2 regions of the Myroides sp. LJL115 genome follow, and region 2 is predicted to be linked to the other one. Evidence: riboswitches for the same ligand, from Rfam matches in the RefSeq annotation. Region 2 holds a riboswitch; the other holds the start of a gene.
What was found. Region 2 has a riboswitch for cobalamin ahead of ACYSNX_RS00220 (TonB-dependent receptor). Riboswitches for the same ligand answer to the same signal wherever they lie in the genome.
Positions count from the first base shown of each region.

Region 1: linked by a shared signal. The riboswitch ahead of ACYSNX_RS09895 (acyl-CoA thioesterase) and the one ahead of ACYSNX_RS00220 (TonB-dependent receptor) in region 2 are both predicted to bind cobalamin.

Region 1 covers NZ_JBTXLS010000039.1:471-13,199, forward strand. The annotation lists gene ACYSNX_RS09860 (Crp/Fnr family transcriptional regulator) at 1-265, opposite strand, end outside; gene ACYSNX_RS09865 (M1 family metallopeptidase) at 688-2,538, shown strand; gene ACYSNX_RS09870 (hypothetical protein) at 2,828-3,271, shown strand; gene ACYSNX_RS09875 (ABC transporter permease) at 3,669-4,619, shown strand; gene ACYSNX_RS09880 (iron chelate uptake ABC transporter family permease subunit) at 4,612-5,559, shown strand; gene ACYSNX_RS09885 (iron ABC transporter ATP-binding protein) at 5,556-6,314, shown strand; gene ACYSNX_RS09890 (siderophore ABC transporter substrate-binding protein) at 6,335-7,267, shown strand; gene ACYSNX_RS09895 (acyl-CoA thioesterase) at 7,468-7,890, opposite strand; adenosylcobalamin-variant (AdoCbl-variant) riboswitch at 8,037-8,132, opposite strand; gene ACYSNX_RS09900 (phosphoribosylaminoimidazolesuccinocarboxamide synthase) at 8,605-9,570, shown strand; gene ACYSNX_RS09905 (nitroreductase family protein) at 9,590-10,225, shown strand; gene ACYSNX_RS09910 (alpha-ketoacid dehydrogenase subunit alpha/beta) at 10,493-12,729, shown strand, end outside.
Region 2 covers NZ_JBTXLS010000001.1:37,635-50,363, reverse strand. The annotation lists gene ACYSNX_RS00250 (leucine-rich repeat protein) at 1-346, shown strand, start outside; gene ACYSNX_RS00245 (GNAT family N-acetyltransferase) at 336-824, opposite strand; gene ACYSNX_RS00240 (DUF4465 domain-containing protein) at 907-1,740, opposite strand; gene ACYSNX_RS00235 (cell surface protein) at 1,730-2,986, opposite strand; gene ACYSNX_RS00230 (cell surface protein) at 2,986-4,233, opposite strand; gene ACYSNX_RS00225 (YncE family protein) at 4,243-5,382, opposite strand; gene ACYSNX_RS00220 (TonB-dependent receptor) at 5,379-7,451, opposite strand; cobalamin riboswitch at 7,547-7,726, opposite strand; gene ACYSNX_RS00215 (MepB family protein) at 7,805-8,263, opposite strand; gene ACYSNX_RS00210 (DMT family transporter) at 8,328-9,200, shown strand; gene ACYSNX_RS00205 (DUF456 domain-containing protein) at 9,197-9,694, opposite strand; gene ACYSNX_RS00200 (hypothetical protein) at 9,751-10,230, shown strand; gene ACYSNX_RS00195 (hypothetical protein) at 10,220-11,176, opposite strand; gene ruvC (crossover junction endodeoxyribonuclease RuvC) at 11,237-11,791, shown strand; gene hemW (radical SAM family heme chaperone HemW) at 11,791-12,729, shown strand, end outside.

The DNA.
Region 1 (12,729 bases), on a different contig from region 2:
GGCAATTTCGTTTTGAAATCATTTCAATTTCTCCCATTATTTCACCAGTGCTCAAAAACTCAGGAATATACTCTTTTCCATTTTCTTCTGTGATATAGCATTTTGTAATACCTTCCTTGATTACAATAACTTTAGTTACAGCATCTCCCTGATTTAAAATCTCCTCTTTCGGTTTAAAAGTCTTTAGCAAAATTTTGTCACTAAAAACCTCACTTTGCGCAAGGCTTTCTATATAAGATAGGAATTCAATATTTTTTCTTAACATTTTTTTATCTGCTTAAGGACAAATGTCCTATAAAGGTTATATAATTATTTAGAGATTTGCACTATCAAAATTAAGGAAATATCTATTATAATATACAGTTAGTGTATGTGTTTTTATAAGTTTAGTGTTTATAGATATTACTTAAGTGTTGTGTGATATAATTGTGTACATCACAATAAAAGTGATAATGTGTATTTTCAAAAAATGGGAGAACTAAGTAAGTGGAGTTTCTCCCATTTTTTATTTATTACTTTTTAAAATAAAGTACAAAAGTAATGATTTTGTTTTAAATCAAAGTACAGTAGTTTTCAATTAACGCTTTAGTAATAGAAGGCAAAAGACAGATAAAAAAGCAATAGATAAGACCCCTTAAGTGGATATTTATATATTTGCAACTTGAAAATGTATTTTTTATTGACCTTATGAAAACACCTTTTAAAGTATTCTTGGCTTTGTGTGCAGCTACGGCTGTTGTTTCTTGCCAAAATAAGTCCGAATCTGCTTCGCCTATTCTTGTAGATAATCAAAGTTTTGCAGAAATTAATAATGCTAAAATAACCCATTTACTATGGGATGTTGAGGTAGACTTTAATCAAAAAATTATAAAAGGAAGCGCAGAGTATGATTTTCAAAACAATAATGCCACAAGTATTGTCTTTGATACAGATCATTTGATAATTGACTCTGTACAAGTTCAAGGACATAGTGCCAAATGGGAATTAGCCCAAAGAGACTCTATTAAAGGATCTGCTTTAAGGGTTTTTATAAGCGATGCAGATACTTTGGTTAAAATCTATTATCAAACAACGCCAAAAGCTAGTGCCTTACAATGGCTAGAGCCTTCTCAGACTCATGATAAAAAGTATCCATTTTTATTAACCCAAGGCCAGCCAATTTTGACAAGATCTTATATTCCTATTCAAGATACCCCAAGTATTCGCCTTACGTATAATGCAAAGGTAAAAGTTCCTAAAGATTTGATGGCTGTAATGAGTGCTACTAATGCCAAAGAGAAGAATGATTCGGGAGTGTATCATTTAGAAATGGACCAGCCCATAGCGCCATATTTAATTGCATTAGCTGTTGGGGATTTACATTATAAGGCAATTGATCAGCGTACAGGAGTCTATGCAGAGCAAGAATTGCTCTCTAAAGCTTCTTGGGAATTAGCTCAATTGGATACTATGTTGCAAGCTGCAGAAGAACTTTACGGACCTTACCCATGGAAGCAATATGATGTGCTTATTTTACCGCCTAGCTTTCCTTTTGGAGGGATGGAAAATCCCCGTTTAACTTTTGCTACTCCAACTATTTTAGTCGGCGATAGATCTTTAACCAATTTAATTGCACATGAGCTAGCTCATTCTTGGTCTGGTAACTTAGTTACAAATGCCACATGGGATGACTTTTGGTTAAACGAAGGCTTTACGGTGTACTTTGAAAGACGTATTATGGAGAAGGTATTTGGTAAAGATTACGCTGATATGATTAGTGTAAATGGTTATCAAGATTTACAAACCTCTATGAATCTTATAGATAATCACTTTACTTCTTTATATGTGGATTTACATGATAGAAATCCCGATGATGCTTTCTCTGATGTTCCTTATGATAAAGGTTATTTGTTCTTAAAAATGCTAGAGGATCGCTACACTCGAGATACTTTTGATGTTTTTGTCCAAAAGTACTTTGCGGACAATGCTTTTCAAACTATGACTACAGCTAATTTTGTAGACTACCTAAAGGAAAACTTAACCCATGGAGAGGATGATTTTGTTCAAAACTGGATTTATGATACAGGTTGGCCAATTGAATTTCAAAAGCCAAATTCCTCCTTGTTAGATCAAGTAGATAGGCAATACAAACAAGATGTGGCGTCTTTTAGTGAAAAGGAATCTTTTGAAAAAAGGCCAACGGATTGGTCTACCAATCAATTTGTACATTATATTAGGTCCATTGATACCCAAAGCCTAAGTAAAGAGGATTTAGCTAAAATAGATCAATTATACGATTTTACAAACAGTAATAACGCAGAAATACAGTGTGCTTGGTTTGAGAAATCCTTTTTATTACAATACGCTACCGTAAATGAGAATGCCACAGCATTTATGTCTACAGTTGGTAGGAGGAAATTTCTAGAGCCTTTGTATTTGGCTTTAGTTGATTCGGGGCAAATAGACCTAGCAAAGCAAATTTATGCCCAAGCAAGAGAGAACTATCACTTTATAGCTAGGCAAACTATCGATAATTACTTGAATTATTCTGTGGAATAATAAAATATAAAGACCGTTGTAAATAAAAAAAAAAGGAAAAAAGATTTCCTTTTTTTTTATTTAATTTAACTAAGCTTAACATTTTAAAGGCCTAAAAGAGGGCAAGTAGTAACTTGTTTTGGTATATTTTACTTTTTGTATGGTATTTTTAAAGTTAATTAAATTAATATTTTATCATAATTACTGAAGTTAACTTATTATTTTGTAGATTTAATTGAGTTTTAGTAAAGGTTTTAAGTTAATTTAAAAACTTTTAAGTATGAGAGGTTTAAAATTTAAAAGTAGGGCTATGAGTAAGAGGTATTTAGTAATTGTTGTTGTAAGCTTAGGTTTATTATTGGGAGGCTTAGCGGGGTGCTCCACGGATGACAGTAATAATGATCGCGATCCGAATCCAGTTATGGAGGTGAATTTACATAATATAAGTAAAAAGTGGACTGCAGCTCATTTTAATTTTTCAAGTTCAGCCAATGACTATAAACTTGAGAAGAGTTTATTGCAAAAATCTGTTTTCATCATTTCTTTATTAAAGGGAGGAGATCTTGAGGGAATTAATAACTATGATTTGGAAAAGTACAGTGGGAGTTTTGAATTGGAGGCGGGAGTTATTAAAGTGGCATTAAATGACGGTTCTATCTATAAATTTAAAGTTAGCGAATTGCGTAGACGCACTATGCTACTTAAACCTATAGATAGTGCTATAGTAGAGTCTATAGAGTTAGTGACGCCTTAATACAATTTTTGAGTTTGTAAACATAAGTAGCCATTAATACCAAAAGGTGTTAATGGCTACTTATTTTAGAAGTGTTTCTAAAAGAGATAGTATTTCAAAAACAATTTTTTTGGTTTTATTATGGCATTTTAGCTATTAGTGAGATTTAAATATTGCTTTATAAAATAAAGTATCGAATTGTATTATGTTTCATTTAATAGTTATTATTTTGTTTATTTAATGTGTTATGATTTATTTTTGTGATGAATATTCAATTCTGTATTAAGATTATTGCATTTGTTTGTTTGTGTTAGCCTTGTTGGGGAATATTTAGTTTGATTTTTGTTTTGTTACACTTGTCATACTTTTATATATTTGCCATTATTTAATTTTATTCTAAATAAAAACAAGCTTTAAAATGATAAGAATTTTACTAGTTCTTATACTCCTAATACTTTCCTTTATCTCCATTTTTATTGGAGTTAAGGATATATCTATTTTCAATATCCATCAGTTTACTCAAGATGAGGTAATGGTTATTTTGGTGAGTAGAATCCCAAGGATGATTGCCGTATTGATTGCTGGGGTAGGTATGAGTATTTCAGGTTTAATCGTGCAACAAATTTCCTTGAATAAATTTGTGTCTCCTACCACAATGGGGACCTTGGATGCCTGTAAAATGGGTATACTCTTTAGTATACTGTTATTTCCTAGTGGCGGGATTTTTGTTAAAATGACTTTGTCTTTTGTTATTGCACTTTTAGCTAGTATGGTGTTTTTAAAAATATCCTCAAAAATAAAAATGAGGAATATTATTTTTGTACCGTTAGTAGGTATTGTTTTTGGTAATATCTTAAGTGCTATTTCTACTTTCTTTGCCTATAAATACAATTTGGTGCAAAATATGGAAGGGTGGCTAATTGGGGATTTTTCAGCTATTTTAAAAGGAAATTACGAGATATTATACCTAGGAGTACCAATTGTCTTTTTAAGCTATTTATATGCCAATAAGTTTACCATTATAGGCCTAGGAGAAGATACTGCTAGTTCTTTGGGATTAGATTATAAGAAAATTACCTATTTGGGATTGTTTTTTGTAGCTATCACCTCTACAGTAGTTGTTTTAACTGCTGGTGTTATACCTTTTCTAGGACTTATTATTCCAAATATCGTAAGCTTAATGTTTGGGGATAACCTTAAGAAAACCATTAGCTATACTGCTTTAATTGGAGCGATTTTCTTATTGATTTGTGATATGATTAGCCGTCTAATTATTGCTCCATATGAAATTCCAATCGGCCTTACAGTAAGTATTATTGGAGGAGTTATTTTCTTGGTATTAATCTTTAAAAAGACTAAAAATGTTTAAGAATAAGGTTATCACCATTTTATTTGTAGCTCTACTGTTTTGTATCGCTATTTATATGTTCACCTTTACGGGGACTAAATTAGATTACGTTTTACCAAGAAGAGGGTATAAGGTATTAGCTATGCTACTTATTTCTTTTGCTATTGGGTATTCTAGTATTGTTTTTCAAACCATTGCAGCCAATAGAATCTTAACACCTTCTATTATGGGGTTTGATTCTTTTTATTTGCTTTTACAGAGCTTACTTGTTTTTGCTTATGGGGATAGAACCTTTCAAGTGCTTAATACCCAGGCTAACTTCTTTGTTTCAGTAGCTTTAATGTTGCTTTTTGCCCTGGCAATGTATTATGCCATATTTCGCAGACAAAGTAAGAGTATGTATCTTTTGTTATTAGTAGGACTTTTAATGGGAACGCTTTTTAGAAGCTTCTCCTCCTTTATAGTAATGTTAATTGATCCCAATGAGTTTTTGATTATTCAAAATGCAATGTTCGCCTCTTTTGATAAAATTAATCTTCATTTATTAGGAGTCTCTGCTGTAATTCTTGTGGCTGTGATGCTATGGGGGGTACGTTATTTTAGATCTTTAGATGTAATGAGTCTAGGTAGAGAGAACGCTATTTCTTTGGGCGTAGATTACCATGGGGTTATTCGCGCCAATTTAATGCTTATTTCAGTTATGGTTGCCATTTCTACGGCTTTGGTAGGACCTATTACTTTCTTAGGTGTATTGGTAGCAAATTTAACTTACGAGATTTGTAAGAGTAGTAAACATATATACATGGTAAGTACATGTTGTCTTTTAACTTCGGTTACCGTAATTGGAGGGCAGTACTTAGTAGAACATTTGTTTAATATGTCTACCACAATTAGTATTATTATTAATTTTGTGGGAGGTATTTATTTTATTTATTTATTATTAAAGAGCAATAAATCATGATAGAAGTTAAGAATATTCGTAAGGCTTACGGAGAGAAGATGATATTGGATGATGTGTCGGTTAACTTCCCAAAGGGAAAAATTACCTGCTTGGTTGGTGGTAATGGAACTGGTAAGAGTACACTTCTATCTATAATAAGTAGATTGGTAGCTAGAGATTCTGGAGAGATTAATTTATTAGATCAAGATGTTACTGGTTTTACAAGTAGAGATTTTGCAAAGCGTTTATCTATCCTAAAGCAAGCCAATAATCCTAATGTTCGATTAACAGTAAAAGAATTAGTATCCTTTGGACGTTTTCCTCACAGTCAAGGTAGGTTAACGGGCTATGATATGGAGAAAATCGATGAGAGTTTGGACTTTATGGGACTTACCTCAATGAAGGATCAGTATATTGACGAGTTAAGTGGTGGGCAAAAACAGCGTACTTTCTTAGCCATGGTACTAGCTCAAGATACGGAGTATATTCTACTAGATGAGCCTTTGAATAACTTGGATATGAAGCATTCAGTGGAGATCATGAAGATTTTACGCGTTTTAGCTGATCAATATGGGAAGACCATTATTATTGTAGTTCACGATATCAACTATGCTTCGTCTTATGCAGATTATATTGCGGCTGTAAAAGACCATAAGATTATTCATTTTGGACCTACTCAGGATATAATTACGGAAGACATTATGAAAGAAGTTTTCGATATCGACATGACTATTGTGGATAACTGTGATAATAAAATATGTATATACTTTAAGTAAACTATCAATACTATATAAATATGAATAAATTTTTAATAAGCTGTTTAGCAGCATCAATAGGGCTTTTGGTTTCTTGTAAAGACACTAAAACTCAACAAGAGGATCCTAATGTAAAACAAATTACGGTGTCTCACTTATCAGGAGAAACTAAAGTGAAAGAAGATCCTAAAAATGCAGTAGTATTAAACTATGGTGCTTTAGATACATTTGATGAATTAGATATTCCTGTTAAAGGACTTCCAAAAACTAATTTGCCTTCGTATTTACAAGAGTATGGCAAAGATGCCTCTATTGTAGATGTTGGTGGGATTAAAGATCCAAACCTGGAGAAAGTAAATGAATTGGATCCTGAGATTATTATTATTTCTGGTAGACAAGCTCCATTATATGATGAATTAAGCAAAATTGCTCCAACAATTAATCTTGAGATAGATCCAGCGAATTATATGGAATCCTTTAAAGCCAATCAACGCATTATTGGTGAGCTTTATGGTAAACAAGATCAGGTTGAGAAAGAACTAGAGGATATTGACAAAAGAATTGCTCATATTAACGAATTGACTAAAGACTCTGATAAAACTGCTTTAATGGTGTTAGTAAACGAAGGTCGTTTTAGTGTTTATGGACAGGGGTCTCGTTTCGGAATTATCCACGATGTGTTCGGTTTAAAACCTGCAGATACTAATATTCAAGCTGCTAGCCATGGACAAGCAATCTCTAATGAGTTTATTAAAGAAGTAAACCCAGATTACTTATTTGTAATTGATAGAGGTGCTGCAGTTAAGCGTACTAAAATGACAAAAGAGGAATTTGCAAACGAGCTTATCAAACAAACTAATGCTTATAAAAATGATAAAATCATTTTCTTAGACGCAGAAGTTTGGTACTTATCAGGTGGCGGACTTAAGTCTATCAAAATGATGGTAGAAGAAATAGAAGATGCTGTAAACTAATTATAGCTTGAGTATAAAAAAGGAGCTGTCTCACAATTGAAGACAGCTCCTTTTTGTTTTAAAAAATATTGAGTTTTACTTAGTATAATTTTATTATTTAATCTAAAATGTAAATTATACCTAATAAATTATTTCAAAATGACAGCGAAGTAATCTCTATGAGATAGTTCCCCTTTTTTTGTGCTATATTTTGGGTAGAATTAATCTATTTCGTCTATAACAGGAACAGGACGTTTACTTTCGTTAATAGCAACTAGGGTAAAGTTTCCGGTGATTGCTTTTTCACGTCCTTCTCTATACATGCTTTCTACAAAGACATCAACGCGAACATCTAAACTAGTTCTTCCTACTCTGGTGACTGTTCCGATTAGCTCCACTAGAGTACCTGCTGGAATAGGGTGATTGAAATCTACCTTATCACTAGATACCGTTACAATTGGCTTGCGACAAAAGCGAGTTGCTGTCATGAAGGCAATTTCATCCATGATGTAAAGTACCGCTCCACCAAACATAGTATTGTGGTGATTAGTTTGTCCTGGGAAAACTGCACGGAAAACATGGGTTTGAGAGTCTTTGATTTTTTTTGCGATTCTTTGTTCTCTATTTGTTAATTGACTTTCCATAGTAATTAAATGTTTTTTTGAGTTTTTTATCCCACTGTCTAATAGGCTAATCAAAAATTCTAACAATAGATAACAAATTTCTACTTATAGTGTAGGTAGAAGCTATCCTGTTACTTTGATTCGCGAAAGTCAGGTGGTTTGTTTTTGTTTTTTTGGTGGTCTGACTATTAAAATATAATTCTAATTCACAGTTGCGCGACAGTTCGTGAGTTTCACACGATTCCCCAAACTAATATAGTAACGTTATTTTGTCACTTTATTGGTGCAAAGATAGTAACTAAAGGCAAAATAAAAGTTTTTTATATTTTATTTATCATAAAATGAGTGCTTTTTATTTATTAGCATTCATTTTTATTGGTTTTACTGTTGTTATATCAAGTTTCTATGTAATGTTAATTGGATAATTTCCTATAAGGGGAGTTATTGGTTTTGTTTTAGGTAAGGGGAAAGTGTATAAAATTTATTTTTTTAATATAAGTAGTGAAAAAAAGATAAACTACTAAAGCTATAAAAGAGTTTAATTATTAAATTTGTAGTATTGAATTACAAAGGTGCTTGATAGAAGTAGGGGGTATTCTCTATTTATAATAGTATTTTATGGAATACTTCTTATCTTAGTACAACTCGATTTGTGAAAGCTTTGCTTTGCTGGCTTTTTTAGGCAGTATTCTTGTAAAGACAGGGAATAATAAAAGAACTACACAATTTTTACATATGAGACAAAACACAATAACACAGACTGATTTTTCTTTTGAAAATCAAACTTCGGTTTACAAAGGCAAAGTAAGAGATGTTTACACTATTGACCATAAATATTTGGTGATGGTTGCAACGGATAGACTTTCTGCTTTTGATGTGGTTTTACCTAAAGGAATTCCTTATAAAGGGCAGATTTTAAATCAAATTGCCACTCGATTTATGGAGTTAACAAAGGATATAGTTCCTAATTGGCTTATTGGGTGTCCAGATCCAAATGTGATTGTAGGAAAGGCTTGTACTCCTTTTAAAGTAGAAATGGTTATTCGAGGTTATTTGGCAGGTCATGCCGCTAGAGAATATCAAAGTGGTAACAGGGTTATTTGTGGGGTAGAGTTGCCAAATGGCTTAAAGCAAAATGACAAGCTTCCATTTCCCATTATCACTCCTTCTACTAAAGAAGACCTAGGACTACATGATATGGATATTTCTGCAGAGCAGATTATTCAAAAAGGGATTGTAAGTCAAAGTGATTATGCTATATTAGAAAAGTACACTAGAGCTTTATTTGAGAGAGGTTCAGAATTTGCTTTAAAACAAGGATTGCTTTTAGTAGATACTAAGTATGAATTTGGTAAGACAATCGATGGAGAAATCGTTTTAATAGATGAAATTCATACTCCGGACTCTTCCAGATATTTTTATGCAGATACTTATAAGGGATGTCAAGAAAATAATCTACCTCAAAAGCAATTATCTAAAGAATTTGTTCGCGAATGGCTTTTAGAGCAAGGATTTAGTGGAAAACCTGGTCAAAAGGTGCCTTTTATGAGCCAGGAATATGTGGAATCTGTTTCCCATAGGTATATGGAGTTATATAAGCATATTATGGGCTGTGAGTTTGTTAAAACAGACGATTCCGACCCCTTAGCCAGAATCCAGCATAATGTTGAAACCTTTTTTAAAGAACATAGGGAAGAGTAATCCCTAAAAATATTTTTATATGGAATTATTACAAGCCTTAAAATGGCGATATGCAACTAAAAGATACGATGCTAATGTGAAATTAGATAAGGCTCAGGTAATGGATATTATCGAAGCAGCTCGTTTAGCCCCGACTTCTTCTGGACTTCAACCCTTTGAGGTTATTTGGATTGAAAATCAACAAGTAAAACAAGAGTTGTCTCCTATTATAATGAATCAAGCTCAAGTAGTGGAGTGTTCTGATTTACTATTGTTTGTTGCTTGGGACACCTATAGTTCTGAACGTATAGATCAGGTTTTTGATCATATGGAAAAGACTCGTGAATTGGAAAAAGACAGTATGTTAGACTACAAGAATAGTTTAAAGGCTCATTTTTCTTCCCTAAGTGCAGACCAGCAATTTGATCATGCAGCACGTCAATCTTATATTGGATTAGGAATGGCTGTTGCAGCGGCGGCTGAATTGAAAATAGATGCTTCTCCTATGGAAGGGTTTCACAATGATCAATTAGATGCTTATTTTAATTTAGAAAGCAAAGGTTTGAAAAGTGTAAGTGTACTAGCTTTAGGTAAACGCGATACTGCAAATGATTGGCTTTTACCTTTAAAAAAGGTTAGGAAATCGATGGAAAACTTCTTAACTATTATCCGATAATATCGACAAAAGCCCTTCCCTTTTAAGGAGGGCTTTTTTTATGTTTACCTATAGATTATATAAGGAGTTTTTTAAAAACCGTATTGATAGATTCCTATTGGGTAGTTAAAAAATTGGCATAATTTATTAAAAGTGTAATTTTTTATTTGTAAAATTATCTAATGTGTAAATCTCCTTTCTTTTTATTCTAAATAATGGTGTGTTAAATGTTAGCTTTTTTATCTTTAATATTCTATATTCGTAACCGGTAAATAAGATAATTTTACAATGAGTCAAAAGCAAAAAAACAAAACCCTTCCTTTAGTAGTAACTAAAGAGCAGGCATTAGAAGATTATAAAATAGCAAGAATCAGTAGAGAATGTAGTTTACTTGGTAGGCGAGAAGTGCTTACTGGGAAAGCTAAGTTCGGTATTTTTGGTGATGGAAAAGAAGTGCCACAATTAGCTTTAGCTAAAGCATTTCAAAATGGTGATTTTCGTTCAGGATACTACCGCGATCAAACTTTTATGATGGCTATTGGCCAATTGTCAATTCAACAGTTTTTTGCTGGATTATTTGGAGATGCAAATATTGAACATGATCCAATGAGTGGTGGTAGACAAATGGGTGGACATTTTGCTACACACAGCTTGGATAAAGACGGAAATTGGAAAAATCTAACACAGCAAAAGAATTCGAGTGCAGATATTTCTCCTACAGCAGGACAAATGCCTCGATTATTAGGATTAGCGCAAGCTTCTAAATACTATAGAGAATTTCCAGAGGCTGATAAAGCTAATAATTTTTCTGTAAACGGAAACGAAATTGCTTGGGGTACAATTGGAAATGCTTCCACTTCAGAGGGATTGTTCTTTGAAACAATCAACGCAGCAGGTGTATTACAAGTTCCTATGGTAATGAGTGTATGGGATGACCAATATGGAATATCTGTACATGCTAGATACCAAACAACCAAAGAAAACATATCGGAAATCTTAAAAGGATTTCAAAGAGATAAAAATGGTAAAGGATATGAAATTCTTCGCGTTAAGGGATGGAATTATGTAGAGTTAATTAAGACCTATGAAAAAGCATCTAAAATCGCAAGAGATGAGCATGTTCCTGTTTTAATTCACGTGGATGAGTTAACCCAACCACAAGGACATTCCACTTCTGGATCTCATGAAAGATATAAGAGCAAAGAACGCTTAGAATGGGAAAGAGAGATGGATTGTTTACTTCAAATGAGAAAGTGGATTATCGAACAAGGTTTTTCTACAGAGCAAGAATTAGATGAGTTGGATAAAAAGCTTAAAAAGGAAGTTTTAGATGGTAAAAAAGCTGCTTGGCAAGCTTATATCAATCCAATTATTGAAGAGAGAAACACGTTGGTAGAGGTATTAAAGCAAGTTGCAACTTCTAGTGAGCAACAACAAGCAATTGAAAAGATAGCTCAAGATTTAAGTCAAATTAAAGAACCAATTCGCAAAGATGTTTTATCGGTTGCAAGAAAGGTTCTTCGCATGGTTATAAAACAAGGTAATAAAACGCCTTTAGTAGATTTTATTAAAGATTATTTCTTAACAAATCAACCTAGATTCAGCTCGAACTTAATGAGTGAATCCGATTTAAGCGCTCTTACCATTGAGGAGGTTAAGCCACAATATGATCAAGATGCACCTGAGGTAGATGCAAGAGTTATTTTAAAGGATAACTTCGATCATATTTTCACTAATAATAAAAATGTGATGATCTTCGGAGAAGACAGTGGGAACATTGGAGATGTTAACCAAGGTCTAGAAGGTCTTCAAGATAAACACGGTTTAAATAGAGTAAGTGACGCAGGTATTCGCGAGGCTACCATTTTAGGTCAAGGAATTGGAATGGCTATGAGGGGACTACGTCCGATTGCAGAAATCCAGTACTTAGATTATCTTTTATATGCTATTCAAATCATGAGTGATGATTTGGCTACATTACAGTACAGAACAGTAGGGCGTCAAAAAGCTCCACTAATTGTTCGTACAAGAGGACACCGTTTAGAGGGGATTTGGCATTCAGGTTCTCCAATGGGAATGATCATCAATGCTCTTCGTGGTATGCATGTTTTAGTACCTCGTAATATGACTAAAGCAGCAGGTTTTTACAATACTTTATTAAAATCAGACGAGCCTGCCTTATTAATTGAATGTTTAAATGGATACCGTTTAAAAGAAAAATTACCAAATAACTTAGGGGAATTACAAACACCTATTGGTGTGGTGGAAACTATTCGTCAAGGAAGTGATTTAACTATTGTTTCTTACGGATCTACTTTGCGCTTAGTAGAACAAGCAGCAAATGAATTAGCAGAAGTAGGAATTGAAGTAGAGATTATTGATGCTCAAAGTTTACTTCCTTTTGATATTAATCACGATACAGTAAAGAGTATCGCTAAAACAAATCGTTTACTAGTGGTAGATGAAGATGTTCCGGGCGGTGCTTCTGCTTACTTACTACAGAAAATTTTAGAAGAACAAGGAGC
Region 2 (12,729 bases):
AGAGGAAATACCTTCTAAAATGATGGTTTTTAGTGAAGGTATTACCGAGTTTGGAGAACGCTCTTTTTTAAATGCTACCTCTATTGGTGATTTAGCTTTTGCCTTTTGTCCCAATCTAAAACGCGCTACCTTTCCAAAGGTAAATACCATAGGTTCTGTGGCTTTTAGCTTTTCCAATCATATTATTCAATTGCGTTTCGATTCAGATATTGAACAAGTTGCACCAGATGCCTTTGATGAATTTAATACCCAAGAGTGTATTTTATTATTAACGGAGAATACTGCTGCCCAAGCTCAAGGTCAAGTTTGGCAAGGAAAGACTTGGAAGGCAATTATTACCTTATAGCATTACCCCCTTGTTTTAAATCGTATTTAAAGAATAAAGTGTTTTCTAAAGGAGTTGGATAATAAGGTTTAGTTGGCTTGAAACCTAGGCTTAAATAGAGTTGTACTGCGGCATCTAAGATGTCTAAAGTATCTAAATACATATGGTCATAGCCTTTATTTTTAGCAAATTCTATTAACTCTAAGCATAAGAGCTTACCTATTTTATACCCTCTATAATTGGGTTTTACAAATAACCTTTTCATTTCACAATCGTTTTGATTTAAAGGTCTTAATGCTATACATCCTACAGGCACATCTTGTAAAAAAGCAATGTATAATGCGCCATTTGGATTTTGGTATTCTCCAGGCAGATTATCGAATTCTTGGCTGTAATTTTGAAAGTCTAAGTCTATTTGTAAACTGTTAGTATATTGGGTAAATAGTTCCTTTATTTGCTGTAAGTGCCCATAAGCAGGTAGTATGCGTATTGCTGACATAATTTTTAATTTAAGATATAAAAAAAATCAATCTATATATATAGATTGATTTTTTTATTTTAAAGACAGTAGTTGAATTTTTCTATTGTGTTACCTCTAGATTTTTTAGGGTGAAATAAGCAGGTGTATTCATACCAAATTGGCCTGTATCTGAACTTTGTAGGTAGAAAACTAAATAAGAAGCATTTTGTAATTCTCTTAAATCTACTTTTTCCCATTCTTGAACAAAAGTTGAATTATCGTCTAGGAAGTTAGCAAGGTAAAATTCCACTGGGTTTTGATTAATCACCTTTTTATCATGGTCTAAACCGTGAATCATTAATTTGAAGTAATCTCCTTTTTCAAATTTCTTAGCAAATTGGTCTCCTTCTTTCATTGTGAAATAAGCATAAGGAGAGTTGGTTACCCATACACTTTGAGGTTTAGTAATAACATCTTGACTATTTTTTAATTCTATATAAGAATAGATCTGATCTAAATCAATTTGTGTTCCTTTGGTAATACCATCAGGGTATGCTTGAGAGTTTGCTACTAAGAATCTTTCTTCAGTAGATCCCATGGTACCATACATTTTTTGCTCGTGGAAACTTCCAATATGGTTTGCCTTATCCTTACTATTAGAGATAGTGAAACCTCTCCAAAATGTTCCCCATTCTGAAGCAGTCACATAATGGCTCATTTCAAAAATAGAAGTAGAGAAGAAAACCTTCTCATCCGGGTTTTCAGTTGGTTTTAAAGTGTTTTCCCAAATAAAACCTCCTTCTACTTCTTTATCTAATAAGAAAGACTCTAAAGAAAGGTTATAGGTTTGCTTGTCATCTGCAATAGTATTGTCGTCCTTAGAACAACTAGTAAAAGTAAAGCTGGTTAATAATAAAGCTAAAAAAGCTAAATAAGAAATGTTTCTAATTTTCATATTTTATAGTTGAAATGTTTATTTGTTCTAAATGTAAGTCTACTGCTCCAGTAATTTCTGTTGAGGATTCTCCAAGAATACCTACTTGTTGATTTACTCCACTATACACACGTATAAAATCAATTGCTTTTAAGTGTACTTTATTACCATCTTTGTCAACAGCCCATGAAATGTCGATGGCAGATTTATCATGTGTATTAGGGTAATTATCTGCATATCCATAATCATACATGGTATAACTCCAAGAGTTTTGAGTTTTATTGGCATTATCTGGAAGTAAGGTTCCTTCAAAGGTAATACTGCTGTGTTCTATCCATAAGGGATAATAACTCTGTTGATGGGAAGCATTTTTAGGTTTATAACCCTGATTTCCTTGGTTATCTGACCATTTTACATACTCTAAAACTTGACCTTTTGCAGCATCTAAATCCGCTGTTGGTTTGTAATAGGTAATTTGATAGTTTTTAATAGTTTTAGCATTGTGGTATTCACTACCTGCAATCTCATACCACTCGTTTGGGTCTGGTTTACCATTTCTGTTTTTATCCTGTGCCACTAAAATAATTCCTGGTTCAGAAGCTCCTGTGGTTAGGATTTGGTTTTCTTGCGCAATAAAAGCATTACCTAAAACTCTAAAATCTGCCTGTCCTGGGACATTGACAATACTGTGGTCAAAACCAAACTCTATAAATCCACCAAACCCACCTAAGGATACTAAATCTGCTTTAGGTTTGCTTAATAGCTCTTGGACTTTGTGTAACATCTCTACTTTAGTGTCTCCTTGTGTATAGGCTGGGTATTTATTGACAAATTGTCCATAAGCTGGTTGAAAGTCAAAAACTCTGGTAATATGAGAGACAAATCTTTTTTTCTCTTGAACTACCTCTACTTCAAATTCTTGCTCTACTTCTTGTTGGAAGTCACTCACAGTAACTCTTATGGTATAAGTACCTAGATCTAGAGAGATAAATTCTAAAAAAGGATCGTTTCCAAGAAAGATTTCCTTGTCAACCGAGTTATATTTTTTTTGTGTCCAAACTACAGTAGGATTGGAAAATTCACCTAATTTTGGGTATATGTCTAGCCATGTACTTCTATCTACTTTATAAGACTCTGCAAGTTGTAATGGACCAGTAAGTATAATTTCATCCTCATCAGCAATTAAGTGATCATCATTACTACAAGACCAAATTCCCAATGAAAATATTGCGATCAGTAAAATTAAATATGTTTTAAGTTTCATCATTATTTAATATGTAAATCGATTGCTCCTGCAACCTCCGTTGATATTTCTCCTAACCATCCTGCTTCTTGGTTTACTCCTGTGTATACTCGGATGAAGTCTATACCTCTTAGTTTGGCAGGTTTACCTTCTTTATCCACTGCCCAATCAATATCAATATGACTTCTTTGATCAGTATTTGGTGCGTTATCTGCATAGCCATATTCATAGGAGATTTGTTCCCAGAATTCAGTCTCAGTTCCTACGTTTTTAGCATTGTCTGCTAGACGGGTTCCTGTGAATGTAATAGATTGTTGATTTACCCAAAGTGGATAGTAGCTTTGTGTGTGAAAAGAGTTTTTAGGTTTAAATCCTTGATTCCCTTGGTTATCTTCCCATTTAATATACTCTTGGATATTTCCTGTAGCTTGGTCTAATTCTTTGGAAGGTTTATAGATGGTTATTTCATAATTGTGAATAGTGGAGCTTTTATTATACTGACTACCTGCTATTTCATACCATTCATCCGGATCAGGTACTCCATTACCATTTTTGTCCACTCCTACTAGAATAATCCCTGGTTCTGCACTTCCTACATATTCTCCTTGAGGATTTTTACCTGTAATAAAAGCATTACCTAAAATTTGGAAGTCTCTTTCACCTGCAACATTTTCAATTGTGTGATCAAATCCAAACTCTACGTATCCACCAAAGCCTCCCAAAGAAATCATAGAACCATTTTCCTTAGCAATAGCCATTTCTACTTTCTTAATCATGGTTTGTTTGGTGTCACCTGGCTCATATTTAGGCATCTCATTTACAAACTGTCCATAAGAGGGCATAAAGTCAAATACTTTAGTAATATGCCTTTTTAATTTTGTATTGTTTTGACTAACTTCTAAAGTTAATTCTTGGGATACAATGTGGTTTTGGAATTTGACTATCCCTTCTATTTTATAAACAACAGGGGTGAAGCTAACAATGTTAACTTTTTTAGTAGTAGCTATAATAGAATCCTTTACTATATCATCTTTTTCTACAACTTTCCATTGGTAAGTATATTCTTTATAATCTTGGATCTCTGCAGACAAGACAATACTTTTATTAGTTGTAGTCTTGTAATTGTTATCTAATCTAAAAGGATTATCTGTATTTTGTAATTGTTCGAAATACTCGGCTGCACTTAAATCAGGCGTCGAATTATCGCTAGAGCAACTAGCTATAGCTAATGCCAAAAAGGACATTATAAAAGTGGAATAAATTTTTTTCATTTTTGTAGGTTATAGTGTTTTTATAAATGCAATATGTGCTGGGATATTACCCGCGGTTGTTCTCCATTGTAAAAATCCTTGAGGAGAATAACAGTAGATATATCCCGTACCAACGTAATCTTGGGCATCTGTGATAAAAATTTCTTTTGTCTCTGGATTTACTGCGATTCCATAGGGAATAAGTATATTTTTCTGTGTTCCATCCTTAATAATTTGACTAGTAAGGAGTTCTTTGGTATTGGTATCTAAAATACCATAAGAAGGGGTTTGATTACCTGTAGCATACCTAAAAGGCGTAGATAAAAAGTATAATTTATTATCTAGGTAGGTCATATTGGTAACGGGGATATTTAAAGTTTGCTTTAGGATATCCTTTGTCGAATCTATGACATATAAATTGGGCTCGGTTCCATAGTAATCTCCTCTTGAGCTCACATAAATATCGTTATTATCATCTATTTGCATGCGATGTAGATTTGGAGCAACTTCTATTTTCTTTATCTCTCTAAAAGAGGTAAGATCAATCACAGAGATGGTTGTATCATAATTAGGTACTCTATATCCTCCGGAATTAGCCACGTATAATTTATTATTTGTGATAACCATTTCTTCGGGTTGGTACCCCACAGTTACTCTTCTAGAAATAGATAAACTAATGGTATCTATTTCTGCTACAAAGCCTAGTTCTGCATTAGGATTAATTTCTACTTTACCAGCATAAGAACTCACATAAACCTTTCCATTGTGGTAATTTAAATAACGACAGTTAGGTACGTGAATTTGAGCAATATGCTTACCGGTAGGTACGTCAAATACCTCTATGAAGTTAGATACATTAATGGTAGCATAAGCTTTGCTTCCGTAAATTTTAATATCATTTCCTACATCTCCTAGTTCTTTTGTTATTTCTGGATTCTTTTCAGAAAAGATATCTCTTGTATAACTCCCAGATAGATAATCGAACTGATCAATCGAGGCTCTATTCATTCCCATATTACCTTCATTTAGAAGATAAAATCCACTAAATTGTGTAGTGTTTTGAGGAGGAGCAACTGCAGAGTCATCCGAAAGGAAAATCATTTGTTCTTCTCTACACGAGATTACACAGGTTAGTAAAACTATAAAAAAGATTGTTTTTAAATGTCTCATAGGTTAAAGTTTACTGCTAAACGAAAGTTTCTACCTGGCATTGGAAAGTTAGTGACCACCTCGTAATATTGATTGGCTATGTTATTTGCCATAAGGGTAACTCTAAAGTTGTACTCTTTGTAGGTAAAGGATTTTTGTAAAGACATATCATGGGTATACCATGGCTGTACTTCATTTCGTTTAATATTGTTTTTATTGGCATTATAGCGCTTTCCTACATAAATAAAGCTATAATTTAATAGGTATTCTTTATAAGATAGGCTAAGAACTGCTGAACCTGAATTCCAAGGAGCATAAGGAATTTGATCTCCATAGTAGGAAGCCTTTCCTCCTGGAGTTAAGCTCTTGTCTTTAGCAATGGTATAAGCGTAGGTTAGATGTACATTTAGGTTTAGCTCTTTAGTTAGGGCAAGATCTGCTTGAACGAAAGATTCTAGACCATAAGACTCTACTTTACCTAAATTAGTCATCATCCATCTCATCATACTAGAAGTTGGAGTAGCAATGATTTTATCTGTTATATCCGCATAATATCCTTGTAAAGAAAAATGTATGTTTTTAAAAATAGAAGAATTAAAATCCTGGCTATAGGTTGCTCCTAGATTGATTTGTCTAGATAATTCCGGTTTTAAACTAGCTGTTCCGATTTGGGTGTAGTATAAATCATTAAAGGTGGGAAGGCGATAGATATATTTATAAAATAAATGTATGTCTAGTGCTTTATGGTCAAAAGGTTTATAGTTTAAAAACAAAGAAGGCGCCCACATATTTCTATCTGGAGCTCTGTAATTATGCCTTACTTTTTCATGGGTAAACGTACCTAGTACATTAGCTTGGGCTTTTACTTTTCCTAAATCTAAAGAAGTAGCAACAGAGCTTAAAAAAGTAAAGCGCTCAGGGTAAGTGAATAATGTGCCTTGGCCTTTTCTAGTAGCATTTAATTTATCATATTGAAAGTCTGTTGACACTGCAACTTCCCAAATCGGGGTTATTTTAAAAAGATGGGCCCCAGATACATAATAGTTTTGCTGATAAAAAGTATTGTCAAACTGCGGATTATAGGTCACTTCATCTCCTTCAAAGTCTACTGTTTTTCTTGAAAGGTAATTAGTGAAATCATAGGCATATTTGGCTTTTAGTTTAAAGGAATAAAAATCACTAATAAACCTAGTCCAGTGTCCTTGAACCATTATGTTTTTGTCTTTTTGGTTCTCGTTTATATTCTCTGTAGCTATAGTGTGGTCACTTTTTTTAATGATAGCTCCTGGAAGTCCTCTGCTAGATTGGTAATAATATAAATTGGCACTCCATTGATTATTTTGATCCTTACCAAACCAATTGTTTTCAATTCTATAAGCACTAATAGCGCTATTTAATCTAGTTCCTGTAGTATCATAGGCTACGCTACCATCAATATTTAATCTTTTTTGTCTGAATTTATACCTTCCATTGGAATGAATGTATTCTGTAGATATGCTTGTGGAAACCTTATCACTCACCTTGTAATCAACCACCAAGGAAGGATTGTTAAGTTGAATTGTACCGGTTTTATAACCCGCGTTTATATTTATTTTTTTATTTTGTTTAAAAGTAGGCTTTTTGGATTCTATATATACCACAGAGGCAGAGGCAAATTCTCTAGCAGATTGAAAAATAGCACTTCTTTGACCATTGTATAATTGTATTTTCTCTACATTTTCCAAGGAGAACTTACCAAGGTCTACAATGCCATTTTGTGCATTATCAATGGCTGCACCATTATAGAAAACACCTACATGGTGAGTTCCCATATTTCGCACGTCTATGGTCTTAAGACCTCCCATTCCCCCGTAATCCTTAATAGTGGCTCCTGAGAAATAACGCAGTGCATCTGCTACATTAAGTGTGTTTAGTTTTTGTAAGTTTTCTCCTGTTAAAGTTTGTACTGGAATAATTTCTTTAAAAGGGTCTTTGGAAATTACAATTTCTTTTAAAGTTGTAATAGAATCTAAGGAGTTTTGCCCATGGAATTTGTTACTTAGAAATAGTAAACAAAGGGTAAGCATTAAGGTTAAATAATTGTATTTCATTGTGCGTTTTTTGGCTGTACCTATTTTGGAATACTACGCAACAATTTAACCTAATTACAATAAGGCCAGTTAGCGTTTTGTTTTATACCCGAAAACATGGAACGATTTTATTGGCCGGTATTCTGACTTGCTTCTCAAAAGAACATCCTTCCCATTTAACACAGTGGATAATCAAGGTTCCTTTAATTATGAAGCTTACAGCAGCGGGTCTGTCTAGGATTTTCACCTAATTCCCGTTTAATTACAAATTGTAAACCATTTTAATATAGGCAAATATATGTGCAAAAATTTTGATAAAAAAATATATTATATCGATTGGCTGTCGAAATATTAAACACGTTAATTTTATTATGTTATAAATTTCGAATAATATAAAAGAAAGGACTTTGCTTATCTTTACTTTTAAAGGCTTGTGGATTTAAATTCTCACTCCAACTTGGATATAAACGAATTCCCATTTTGCCTTTAGAAGTAGGGTGGGATATTATTTGTAAAGTAGCCAGGTCTTGTTTTGAGAAGATAAACACGCCTTTGTTACGATTTTCTTCCACATAGATTACCATATGAGTAAAATCATCCTCTATAGAGAAAGGAGTGTTTTTGTTAGAAGAGTCTTTCTTCCATATAGCAACAAAAGCACCTGATTTTTTCGGTGTAATTTTAGCTGTACGATAGATTATTCTATGATTATAAATTTCTAGTTCACAGCTATCATACTCATTTTTATACGGGCTATCAATTCGCTTTTCGACTAGATACTCTATAGGAATATTAAAAATGGATTTAAAGGTATTAATAGCGTAATTTATCATAGTGTTTTGTGTTAATTTTCAAAAAGGAGTTGTTACTTTGTGCGATAGTCCAAAATATATCAATATGTTTAAGAATCCTAGAGTTTCTTTATTAATTGGAATACTTGGTATTTCGATTTTTCCAGTTTTAATAAAGTTAAACTTAACTCCAAGTCTGATTAGCGCGTTTTATCGCATGTTTATTGCTGCTATTGTAATTTTACCTTTCGCCATAATAACTAAGCGTTTAGAATTATATGACTTTAATACAATGGCCCTTATTGCTTTGGGTGGAGTTTTTTTTGGTTCGGATATAGCCGTTTGGAATTATGCTATAGTAGGTTCAACTGCTACTCAAGCCACTTTACTTACCAATTTGGCCCCTGTATGGGTTGGGGTTGGGAGTTACTTTTTTATGAGTAATAAGCCCTCTGTCAATTTTTGGATTGGAACTGTATTTGCTTTAGTTGGTATGGTTGTTTTAGTGGGGGTCGATGTGTTTCTAGACCTTTCATTCAATCTGCCTTTTTTAATGGGAATACTCTCTGGTATTCTATATGCTTGTTATATTTTAGTGAGTAAACTGGTTTTAGATAAAGTAGATGTTATCCCATTTATGAGTTATAGCTTAACGTTTTCTTCAATTTTCTTGGCCTTAATTAATCTTTTTATGGGGTCTGAGTTTAGTGGTTTTTCCTCTATGGGTTGGTTGACTTTAATTATTCAAGGACTTATTTGTCAATTATTAGCTTGGTTTTGTATTAGCTATGCCACTAAAAGCATGAGAGCAACTAGGGTATCCCTTAGTCTTTTAAGTCAAGTACTTTTCTCAGGATTATTAGCTTGGTTTTTTATAGAGGAGACCATTACCTACAATATGTTAATTGGAGGAGTGATTTTACTTTTTGGTATTGCTATTACTTTTTATAACAAACCACTAATTGACAAAAAATCTTAAAACCAAATCCCGCTGTTTTTAATAATTACATAAATACCAATTCCTAAAAAGAAAAGAGAAGTAATAATTTTTATAAAAGTAGAGGCGAGAAAGCCTAAAAAGGATCCGATGGCCGCTTTAAAGGCTCGATCAACTTTAGTTGGTTTATAGATTATTTCCCCTATAAAGGCACCTATAAATGGTCCTAGTATAAAACCTATTGGAGGGATAAATAGCCCTACCACAAGGCCTATATTAGTACCCCAAATACCATATTTACTACCTCCAAATCTTTTAGTGCCATGGGCTGGGATGACATAATCTAAGACAGTTATGGCAATGGTAATTATTAAGGTAATCCATAGGATTGTTGGATTCATTTGTATATCTTTCACTAAATAAAGACTCAAAAAGCCTAGCCAGCTAATTGGCAAACCTGGTAAAGCAGGAAGTATACTTCCCACAATGCCAAATATTAACAGCACAATGCTTAGTAGTAATAGAAAGTATTCCATTGTTTTTTTTGTATTTTTGATGATTAAATATAAGATATTAAACCTTATTAATGTACATGAATAAGTTAATAGTGTTAGTCTTTTTGTCCTTTTTTATAATTGGCTGTGACTTTAACGTCTCCCAGGAAGTAGAAAGGGATAAACTTTTGCACAGTGAATTGACAAAAGTAGATTGGAATAAGGTAGATACTTATCCCAGTACTCCGAGTTGTGATACTATTTCGGATGTTGACAGAAAAAAAGAATGTTTTTATGCTTTTATGACTGCGGAGTTGCAAAATAGATTAAGTCAAGATACCCTAAAGGGAAGCTTCCAAGCTTTAGATACTTTGCATGTTTTAGTTAAAATCAGTTGGGATAATAATATCTCTTTCCAATTATTACCTCTAGTGGATAGTTTAAAAATGCAAAATGTTGCATTAGATAGTCTGGTTAAAATAAAAACTAGAGATTTCCCGTTGATTTATCCTGCAACTAAACAAGGAATAACAGTTAACAGCGAATTTATATTGCCTATTGTCTTAGTTAAGCAATAGAACTAGGTTCTGTTTTAACTTTAAAAGACAGGACAAAAAAGCTACCAATACTTATTGGTAAAACGATATTCAAAATCCATATTAAAGTTGCTACTAATGCTACAATCCACTGGTTTACTCCCAGAGTTGTAAAGATAAACATAGCTATACTTCCTTTTACTGCAAATTCTAAAAACTGGAAATTAGGCAAAGAGGAAGCTAACAGATAAATTGCTGCTACAGCACAGAATAATTCTATGTATGGAAGCTCTACTCCTAATATATAATACAATAAGATATATTGATGTGTAAAGGATAAATAGCGCAATAAAGCTAAAAACATATTTTTTCGATGTGTTTTTTTAGGTATTTTTTGCAGACTACTTATTAGGGTTTGTATAGAATACCCCTTGATAGTGAAATTTCTAATGCTGAAGATAAGCAGTAGTAATACCAGTATGATACCATATAGAGTATAAAGGTAAGAGTTAGGAATTATGGGATGTATATTATTTAATATAGTCAAACCAAATAGACCAAATACAATAGCGTAAATTACCTGTATACCATTACAAACCATATTTAAGAAGATAACTCTAGATGTGTATTTTTTATCAAAATAAAGAGCTTTTCCTGCATATTCCCCAATTCCATTGGGAGTGAATATTCCCAAAGTAAGTGCACTTAAAACTTGGCGAGTTGCCATGCCAAGGCTTACTGGTCGAATCAAAGAGGACAAGTTTTGCCATTTTAGAATTTCTACAAAACGGTTGGAAAAAGTCAATAGAACTACACCTATAAGTGGGATAGTATTTTTCTTTTGTTCTAATACTTCTAATAGAATAGCTAGATCTAGAGTTTTGTCATTAGACAATTGGTTATAGATATAGTAAATAGCGGCTAGGACCACTAATATTTTGATTAGAAGTACTAAGAATTGCTTAGTTTTGTCAGATAGTATTTTCATCCTTGCAAAGAAAGAGAATATTTTTATGCTTATCGTTAAATTGAACAAAAAAATAATAATTTGGCCCACGAGAGAATCATTTTAGGAATCGATCCAGGAACCACTATAATGGGTTTTGGTATAATAAAAGTTGTGAACAAAAAAATGGAATTTGTTCAATTAAATGAGCTTCAATTGCAAAAAGTAACGGATCCTTTTACTAAGCTAAAAAAGATTTTTGAACGTACTATTGAGTTAATTGATACCCATCATCCCGATGAAATCGCCATTGAAGAGCCTTTCTTTGGGGTGAATGTTCAATCTATGTTAAAGCTAGGAAGAGCTCAGGGAGTAGCAATTGCTGCTGGGCTCTCTAGAAGTATTCCTATTACAACCTACGAGCCAAAGAAAATAAAAATGGCCGTTACAGGTAATGGTAATGCCACTAAAGAGCAAGTGGCAAAAATGCTGCAACAGCTTCTTCATTTAAAAGAATTACCAAAGAATTTAGATAGTACCGATGGTCTTGCGGCTGCGGTTTGTCATTTTTTCAATTCTAATAGAGTAGTTGGAAAGACAAGCTACTCAGGTTGGGATGCTTTTGTTAAACAAAATCAAGATAGAATTAAAAAATAATGGCTGGAATTTATATACATATACCATTTTGTAAGCAGGCATGTCATTATTGTGATTTCCATTTTTCAACCTCCTTGAAGAATAACCAAGCTATGCTCGATGCTATTGCTAAGGAAATGCAATTAAGGGCAAGCAGTTTACAAGGTAAAATCATCGACACCATTTATTTTGGGGGTGGTACTCCAAGTATTTTAGAGGTCGAGCAAATAAATACGTTAATTGATAAGGTACATGCTTTATTTGAAGTAAATCCTATCGCGGAGATTACTCTAGAGGCAAATCCAGATGATTTAGATTTAGCTACAATTATAAAATTAGCAGATTCAAAAGTAAACCGATTGAGTATAGGAGTGCAGAGTTTCGATCAAGGGGATTTAGAAATGATGAATAGAGCCCATAATCAAGGACAAGCAATCGAATCTTTAGAGAATGCTAGTAAATATTTTGATAATATTTCAGTAGATTTAATTTATGGTATTCCTGGGCTTAGTAATGATAGGTGGCGTGAAAATATTCAAAGAGTTGTGGATTTAGGGATTAAGCATATTTCGTGCTATGCCTTAACTGTGGAGCCTAGGACTGCTCTAAATAAATTAATTCAAAAGGGAGTAATTCCAATGCCTGAAGAGGATCAAGCTCATGAACACTTTGTGATCTTAATGGATATACTCAAAAAAATGGGTTACCAACACTATGAACTCTCTAATTTTAGTATGCCAGGATATCATTCTAAAAATAATACTGCCTATTGGTTAGGAAAAGTTTATTTGGGATTAGGACCTTCTGCACATAGCTTTGATGGAGAATCAAGGAGCTGGAATATCGCCAACAATAACTTATATATTAAAGGGGTAGAAAGCTCAGAATTACGTTTTGAAAAAGAACATCTTTCACTAGCAGATCGTTATAATGAGTATATTATGACTGGGCTTCGAACC